DNA from 3 places in the Tardiphaga sp. OK245 genome. Region 3 is predicted to be linked to each of the others. Evidence: predicted binding sites of a transcription regulator. Region 3 holds the regulator's gene; each other region holds the start of a gene.

Region 1 (2,272 bases), on a different contig from region 3:
CATGCAGGGACGAGCGACTGCGACGACTCGCAATTGTCCGCGTGGATGAACGTGAGCCCCAAGAGCAGCGGCTTTCGCATGCAGCTCTCAGCCGCGCGCATGTTTGGAGTGATCGAAACGACGTCCGGGCATCACAAGCTTTCGCCCCTCGGGCGCATGATGGTCGATCCCCAGCGCGAGCGAGAGGCGCGGGCGCGGGCCTTTCAGAATGTCCCGCTCTACAAGGCCATCTTCGAAAACTATAAGAACGGCGTTCTCCCGCCTGCTGCAGCGCTTGAGCGCGACATGATCGGGTTGGGTGTTGCCGAAAAACAAACGGGTCGTGCCCGACAAGTTTTTGAACGGTCGGCCGAACAGGCTGGGTACTTCGAGCATGGCAAAACGCGTTTGGTGATGCCTGCTTTTGCCTCCAAAGCTGATGATCCGCCACCGCCGCCGCCACCCTCTGATGAGGGCGACAAGGGAGGCAAAGGTAAGATCGGAGTAGGTAACGGCGACGGCGATCCGCCTGATCTGCACCCATTCATTCAGGGGCTTCTAAAAGAACTCCCTGCATCAGGAACTGCTTGGCCAGAACCGCAGCGCAAGTTATGGCTCGATACTGCCGCCAGCATCTTCAAGATGATCTATAAGGACGCCACGCCTCAAATTCCGCCGCCTCCCGGCTATGCGCCGGGACAAAATATGCCGTGGACTGGAAACGAAGGTACAAAATGAAAGAGCCGCCCACTGAGGCGGCCTTACCTTCGTCTCTTACGATTTTTCTCCCTCGGCGTTCGGGGAACGATGACCTCCAGACTTGCGTCATACTCTATGATGCCCAGCGATCTTTTGATTTTTACTTTGTGAAATTCGAGCAGTTTCTTTGCAAATTCTGCTCCTATGTCGCTGGCAATTTTTTGGACTACCTCATCGTCTGAATATTGTTTGAAGGCCTCTACGTAAGATATTCTCCCTTTGGCATTTAATTTCTTTATTCGGCTCTCAAGAACAGATCGCTTCTTGTGCATCCAGCTGGCTCCCTCTTTTCCTTCCCACATTCCAAATCAGGCCACTGCCAAATTCAAATTAGGCCACTGCGGTCGGAAACAGGCCAGTACCGAAATTCTCAAAAGAACATATTGCGAACATAGAACAGATAGGGTACATTGTTCTCAACCCGAACAGCGCCGCCATCCTTTGGCGCTTGCCGTTTGTCCTGTCGCGAATCCCTTCATAAGGAGCTAGATCAATGGCTACCACTCCGACTGCCCTGCGTATCGTTGAAGGATCCTCCATGGACAAGACCAAGGCCCTGTCGGCCGCGCTCTCCCAGATCGAGCGCCAGTTCGGCAAGGGCTCGGTGATGAAGCTCGGCAAGAACGACCGGTCGATGGACATCGAGGTGATTTCGTCGGGCTCGCTCGGCCTCGATATCGCGCTCGGCGTCGGCGGTCTGCCCAAGGGCCGTGTGATCGAGATCTACGGACCGGAATCCTCGGGCAAGACCACGTTGGCGCTGCATTGCGCCGCCGAGGCCCAGAAGAAGGGCGGCATCTGCGCCTTCATCGACGCCGAACACGCGCTCGACCCGGTCTATGCCCGCAAGCTGGGCGTCAATGTCGATGAACTCCTGATCTCGCAGCCGGATCACGGCGAACAGGCGCTGGAAATCGCCGACACGCTGGTGCGCTCCGGCGCGGTGGACGTGCTGATCATCGACTCCGTGGCCGCGCTGGTGCCGCGCGCCGAACTCGAAGGCGAAATGGGCGACGCGCTGCCCGGCCTGCAGGCTCGTCTGATGAGCCAGGCGCTGCGCAAGCTGACTGCCTCGATCAACAAATCCAATACGATGGTGATCTTCATCAACCAGATCCGCATGAAGATCGGTGTGATGTATGGCTCGCCGGAAACCACCACCGGCGGCAATGCGCTGAAATTCTATGCTTCGGTGCGTCTCGACATCCGCCGCATCGGCGCGATCAAGGAGCGCGACGAAGTGGTCGGCAATTCGACCCGCGTCAAGGTCGTGAAGAACAAGCTGGCGCCGCCCTTCAAGCAGGTCGAATTCGACATCATGTATGGCGAAGGCGTCTCCAAGATGGGCGAGATCCTCGATCTCGGCGTGAAAGCGGGAATCGTCGAGAAGTCCGGCGCCTGGTTCTCCTATGACAGCCAGCGTCTCGGCCAGGGCCGCGAGAATTCCAAGGCCTTCCTGAAAGCCAATCCGGACATGACCGCCAAGATCGAAGCCTCGATCCGGCAGAATTCCGGCCTGATCGCTGAACAGATT
Region 2 (2,272 bases), 750 kb from region 3:
CGGCGCATTGCAGAGCGACGACACCAGCGCTGCGGCCGCGGCCATGTCGGCGGCGGGCTCGTTGATGCGCAATCCGCCGGCGACATTGAAATAGACGTCGTAGCCCGACAGCTTGACCCCGCAATGGGCCTCCAGCACTGCCAGCACCATGGACAGCCGGGAGGAATCCCAACCCACCACGGCGCGGCGCGGCGTGCCCAAAGTCGTCGGCGCAACCAGAGCCTGCAGTTCCACCAGCACCGGGCGGGTGCCCTCCATGCCGGCGAAGACGGCGGTGCCCGGCGAGCCGAGATCGCGATCGGACAGGAACAGCTCGGACGGGTTGGAGACCTCGCGCAGGCCAAGCCCGGTCATCTCGAATACGCCGATCTCGTCGGTCGGGCCGAAGCGGTTCTTCACCGCGCGCAGGATGCGGAACTGCTGCGAGCCTTCGCCCTCGAAGGACATCACGGCATCGACCATATGCTCGACCACACGGGGCCCGGCGATCTGGCCGTCCTTGGTGACATGGCCGACCAGGATGATGGTGGCCCCGGATTTCTTGGCGAAGCGAATGAGCGCCTGCGCCGAGGCGCGGACCTGAGTCACTGTGCCCGGCGCGGATTCCACGGTGTCGGTCCACATGGTCTGGATCGAGTCGATCACGATCAGCCGCGGCACCGTGCCTTCGGACAGCGTGGCGATGATATCTTCGACCGAGGTCTCGGACGCGAGCTGCACCGAGGCGTCTGCAAGGCCCAACCGCGACGCGCGCAGCCGCACCTGTGCCACGGCTTCTTCGCCGGAGATGTAAACCACGCGATGGCCGGCCCGCGCCATCAGGCTGGTGGCCTGCGTCAGCAAGGTCGATTTACCGATGCCGGGATCGCCGCCGATCAAGAGCACCGAGCCGCGTACGAAACCGCCGCCCGTGACGCGGTCGAGCTCGCCCATCCCCGAGGCAATGCGCGGCGCATCGTTGCTCTGGCCGGTCAGGCTTTCGAGATTGAAGGTGCGCCCCTTGCGCTTGGAGCGCGCGCTGACCGGAATCGTGGTGACGCCGGTGGTGTCCTCCTCGGCCAGCGAATTCCACTCGCCGCAGGCGTCGCACTTGCCCTGCCACTTGTTATAGGCGGCACCGCAATTCTGGCAGACGAAGGAGAGGAGGTTCTTGGCCATAGGGGTGAGGGAATCGGGGCTGTAGGTGTTTTTGGTTTGTTCTCTTGGTCTACGCGGTTGACTGGGGCATTTGCAAGTTTCTTCTCGAAGGGTTTGCCAGCCTCGCCGGGTGGGACGCATCAACCGGCACATGGGCAAGATCTATTCGGTTGCCAAAATTCCGACGCGCGAGAACTGGTCGGCAATGTCGGCCTGGATCGCCTTTGCCGCGGCGATGCCGGAGGTGCAGCCTCTGCAGTGGTCCTGTTCAACTTGGCGATTGCTTACGCTCGGTAGACGCGCCGCGAGCAGAATCCAGATGCAAGCAGTGGTGAGCAATCGAGGCTGCTCGACCAACCAGCTGAGCCGCAGTCCAGCGCTTCGCGAGTCCAATTTGTTCCGCGCAGGAGCTCGCGTGGAACTGCCATGCGACGAATCCTTCATTAACCTCCGCCCGATAGCCTCACCGCAGTGACGTCAGCGTGAGGTGTGCCGTGCGTATTTTGATAATCGTGCTGGGTGCAGCGACGCTGGCGACGCCGGTACTTGCCTCTGACTACCGTGATGCGCGCTATCGCGCCGGCACCGCGCGCTATCCCATCACGATGGATACCGGCATTCGCGCGCCGCCGCCGCTTTACTATGTGGAAGCGCCGCCGCGTTATGTGCGGGATCTGAGAACGGGCGAACCGGGCCAATGGGTGGTTCGCCAACCGAGTGTGTTCGAGCAACTCTTCGGGCTGCCCCGCGACGGTTATTAGGTTGGCTGCTGAGGCCGATTGATCTCACGTCGGGCTCTGCGGTGAATCCAGGCGCAGTGCAGCTGTGTCTGCCTTGGCATCCTCATATGTTGCCGTCATCAAATCTTAAGCACGTTCATCAAGGTAAATATCAGGACCGCGTTGACCGGTGGTGGTGCTTGGCTGAGTGTCGCGCATCAAAGCGATACGAACCCATTTCAAACAAGCTCGCCACGGGGTCTCATCATGACAAAATTGATTGCTGCTGCGCTGTTCGCCACTGTCGCCGGAATGGCGATGCCCGGTGTTGCCTCGGCTGGCTGCTATAATTGCTACGCGCCACCGCCGCCGTGCCAGACTTGCTATCAGCAGCAGGTGGTGCCGCCGCAGTATCG
Region 3 (2,272 bases):
TCTACCCGCCCGGCATCGCCACGATCGTCCCCGGAGAACGGCTCACCGAACGGTCAAAGCCGATGATCGATTATCTCCGGATGTTCGAGACCTGCTTCAACACATTCCCGGGCTTCGACGTTGAAATCCAGGGCATCTACCGCAAGGTCGGCGCCAATGGCCGGATCCGACTTTACACTTACGTGGTCTCCGAATAGGGAGCACGTAAGGAGCCAGATTTGCCAACGGAACTCGAACAGCCGGTCGTCATCCGACCGTCACGCGACACCGACGTCGATGCCATGCTGGCGATCTATCGCCGGCACATCCGGCAAGGCGTCGAGGAAGGCGTCAGCGACGCCGACACGCCGCAGCCCGACGATCTCAGAGACCGGCGCAAGAACCTGCGCAGCAAACGGTTCCCGCACCTCGTCGCCACGCAAGGCGGCGAGGTCGTCGGCTACGCCTATGTGGTGCTGTTTCGGAAGCGACCGGCCTATCGCTACACGGTCAAGCATTCGATCTACATCCACCACGGTCATGTCGGCCGGGGCATCGGCCGGCTGTTGATGCGCGAGTTGATCGATGTCTGCGCAGCCGCCGGCTTCCGGCAGATCATCGGCTATATCGATGCCGACAACACGGCCTCGCTCGGCTTGCATGAGAGCTTCGGCTTTGCCCGCGTCGGCTTGCTGCCCGGCGTCGCCTATCGCTCCGGCCGCTGGGCCGACACGATCATGGTTCAGCGCTCGCTGGCCACCGGCTCCACGACTCCGCCGCCGCCCATTGGGCGCATGACGTCCGCGTAGCCCAAGCGACCGCGGAAGCATTTTCCATGTCCGTCGAGGATCGACGACTGGTGAGGAACAGCCTCCTCAAACCTCCCTCAACGTGCATTCTGTTGACGGCAAATTAAGCATTGCAGAACACATATGGAACATATAGTGTTCGTTCATGATTTGTTTCGAGATTCTGTGGCTTTGAGTAGTTTGAGAGTGCCCGAACTCGCGCAACCGATCTTCGAACGATCGTCTCAGGATTGAGGCTCACCGTTCGAAGGCCCTTTGAAACGCACGCGGCGGCCGACACCGTCAACTGAGGATGGCTTCAGATGCTCACGCGCAAACAATACGAACTCCTGCGATTCATCGATCAACGGCTGAAGGAAGCCGGCGTCCCGCCGTCCTTCGACGAGATGAAGGATGCGCTCGACCTGCGCTCGAAGTCCGGCATCCATCGTCTGATCACGGCGCTGGAAGAACGCGGCTTCATACGCCGTCTGCCCAACCGCGCCCGTGCCATCGAAGTCATCAAGCTGCCAGAGCTCGGCGCGCCGGTCACGGGCGGCACCGGGCGCCGCGGCTTCACGCCCAGCGTCATCGAAGGCACGCTTGGCAAGGTGCGTTCCGCCGCCAGCATCGCCAGCAACAGCGGCGATGATGACAATGGCCGCACAGTTGCCATCCCGGTGATGGGCCGGATCGCGGCAGGTACGCCGATCGAGGCACTGCAGACCCGCAGCCACACGATCAGCATGCCCGCCGACATGCTCGGCTCCGGCGAACATTACGCGCTCGAAGTGCGCGGCGATTCCATGCAGGACGCCGGCATTCTCGATGGCGACACCGTGCTGATCCAGCGCAACGAAAGCGCCGACACTGGCGACATCGTGGTGGCCCTGATCGACGACGAGGAAGCCACGCTGAAGCGCTTCCGCCGCCGCGGCGCGTCGATCGCGCTGGAGCCTGCGAATGACGCCTACGAAGTCCGCATCCTGCCGCCTAACCGGGTGCGCATTCAGGGCAAGCTGATCGGCCTGTATCGCCGCTACTGAGATTTGCGCCCGGCGGATTATTGATCTTCGGGTTGAAGATCGGTTTCCGCCGGCGTCGCATCCACCGGCCGATTTTGTGGCGTACGACTGTTTGGGATCAGATCATGCTGGGGCTCATCGGGAATTGCGCGCGACCACGGACGGTCCAGGCCACGCGGTCGCACGGCATCCATGGTAAAGCCGTTGGCGGTTCGCTGCAGGCTCACCGCACCATTTCGTTGCAAGCGATCCTGATCGATCACCAGCGCCCTGCAATCCCTCGGCGGTTGTTTCGTCGTGACGATGAGCGCCGCTTTCTCGCAATCATCTGTGAAGGCATCCGGCTGTAAAACCAGCGCCACCAAAGCGCCATCGGCCAGCGCCGTGATGCACCCGTCGCGGTCGCAGGACACACCGTGGCTGAGGGAGGCATCGGTCGGCAGACGCGCATCGGCATCGCCGGCGAGCCACTCTTTCAGC

Evidence for each region. Region 3 encodes LexA, which represses DNA repair genes until DNA is damaged. Its sites were predicted from a motif close to TGTTCNNNNTGTGTTCNG; they were not measured.
Region 1: a site for LexA is predicted at 1,113-1,130, ahead of recA (recombinase RecA). Genes of this name have one in related genera too.
Region 2: a site for LexA is predicted at 1,185-1,202, ahead of radA (DNA repair protein RadA). Genes of this name have one in related genera too.

Annotation. Positions count from the first base shown of each region.
Region 1 is NZ_FNWZ01000001.1:386,776-389,047, reverse strand. It holds gene BLW80_RS01715 (hypothetical protein) at 1-717, shown strand, start outside; gene recA (recombinase RecA) at 1,232-2,272, shown strand, end outside.
Region 2 is NZ_FNWZ01000003.1:38,927-41,198, forward strand. It holds gene radA (DNA repair protein RadA) at 1-1,158, opposite strand, end outside; gene BLW80_RS12805 (hypothetical protein) at 1,632-1,898, shown strand; gene BLW80_RS12810 (hypothetical protein) at 2,175-2,272, shown strand, end outside.
Region 3 is NZ_FNWZ01000003.1:789,548-791,819, forward strand. It holds gene BLW80_RS16300 (Orn/Lys/Arg family decarboxylase) at 1-197, shown strand, start outside; gene BLW80_RS16305 (GNAT family N-acetyltransferase) at 219-788, shown strand; gene lexA (transcriptional repressor LexA) at 1,091-1,813, shown strand; gene BLW80_RS16315 (ComEC/Rec2 family competence protein) at 1,831-2,272, opposite strand, start outside.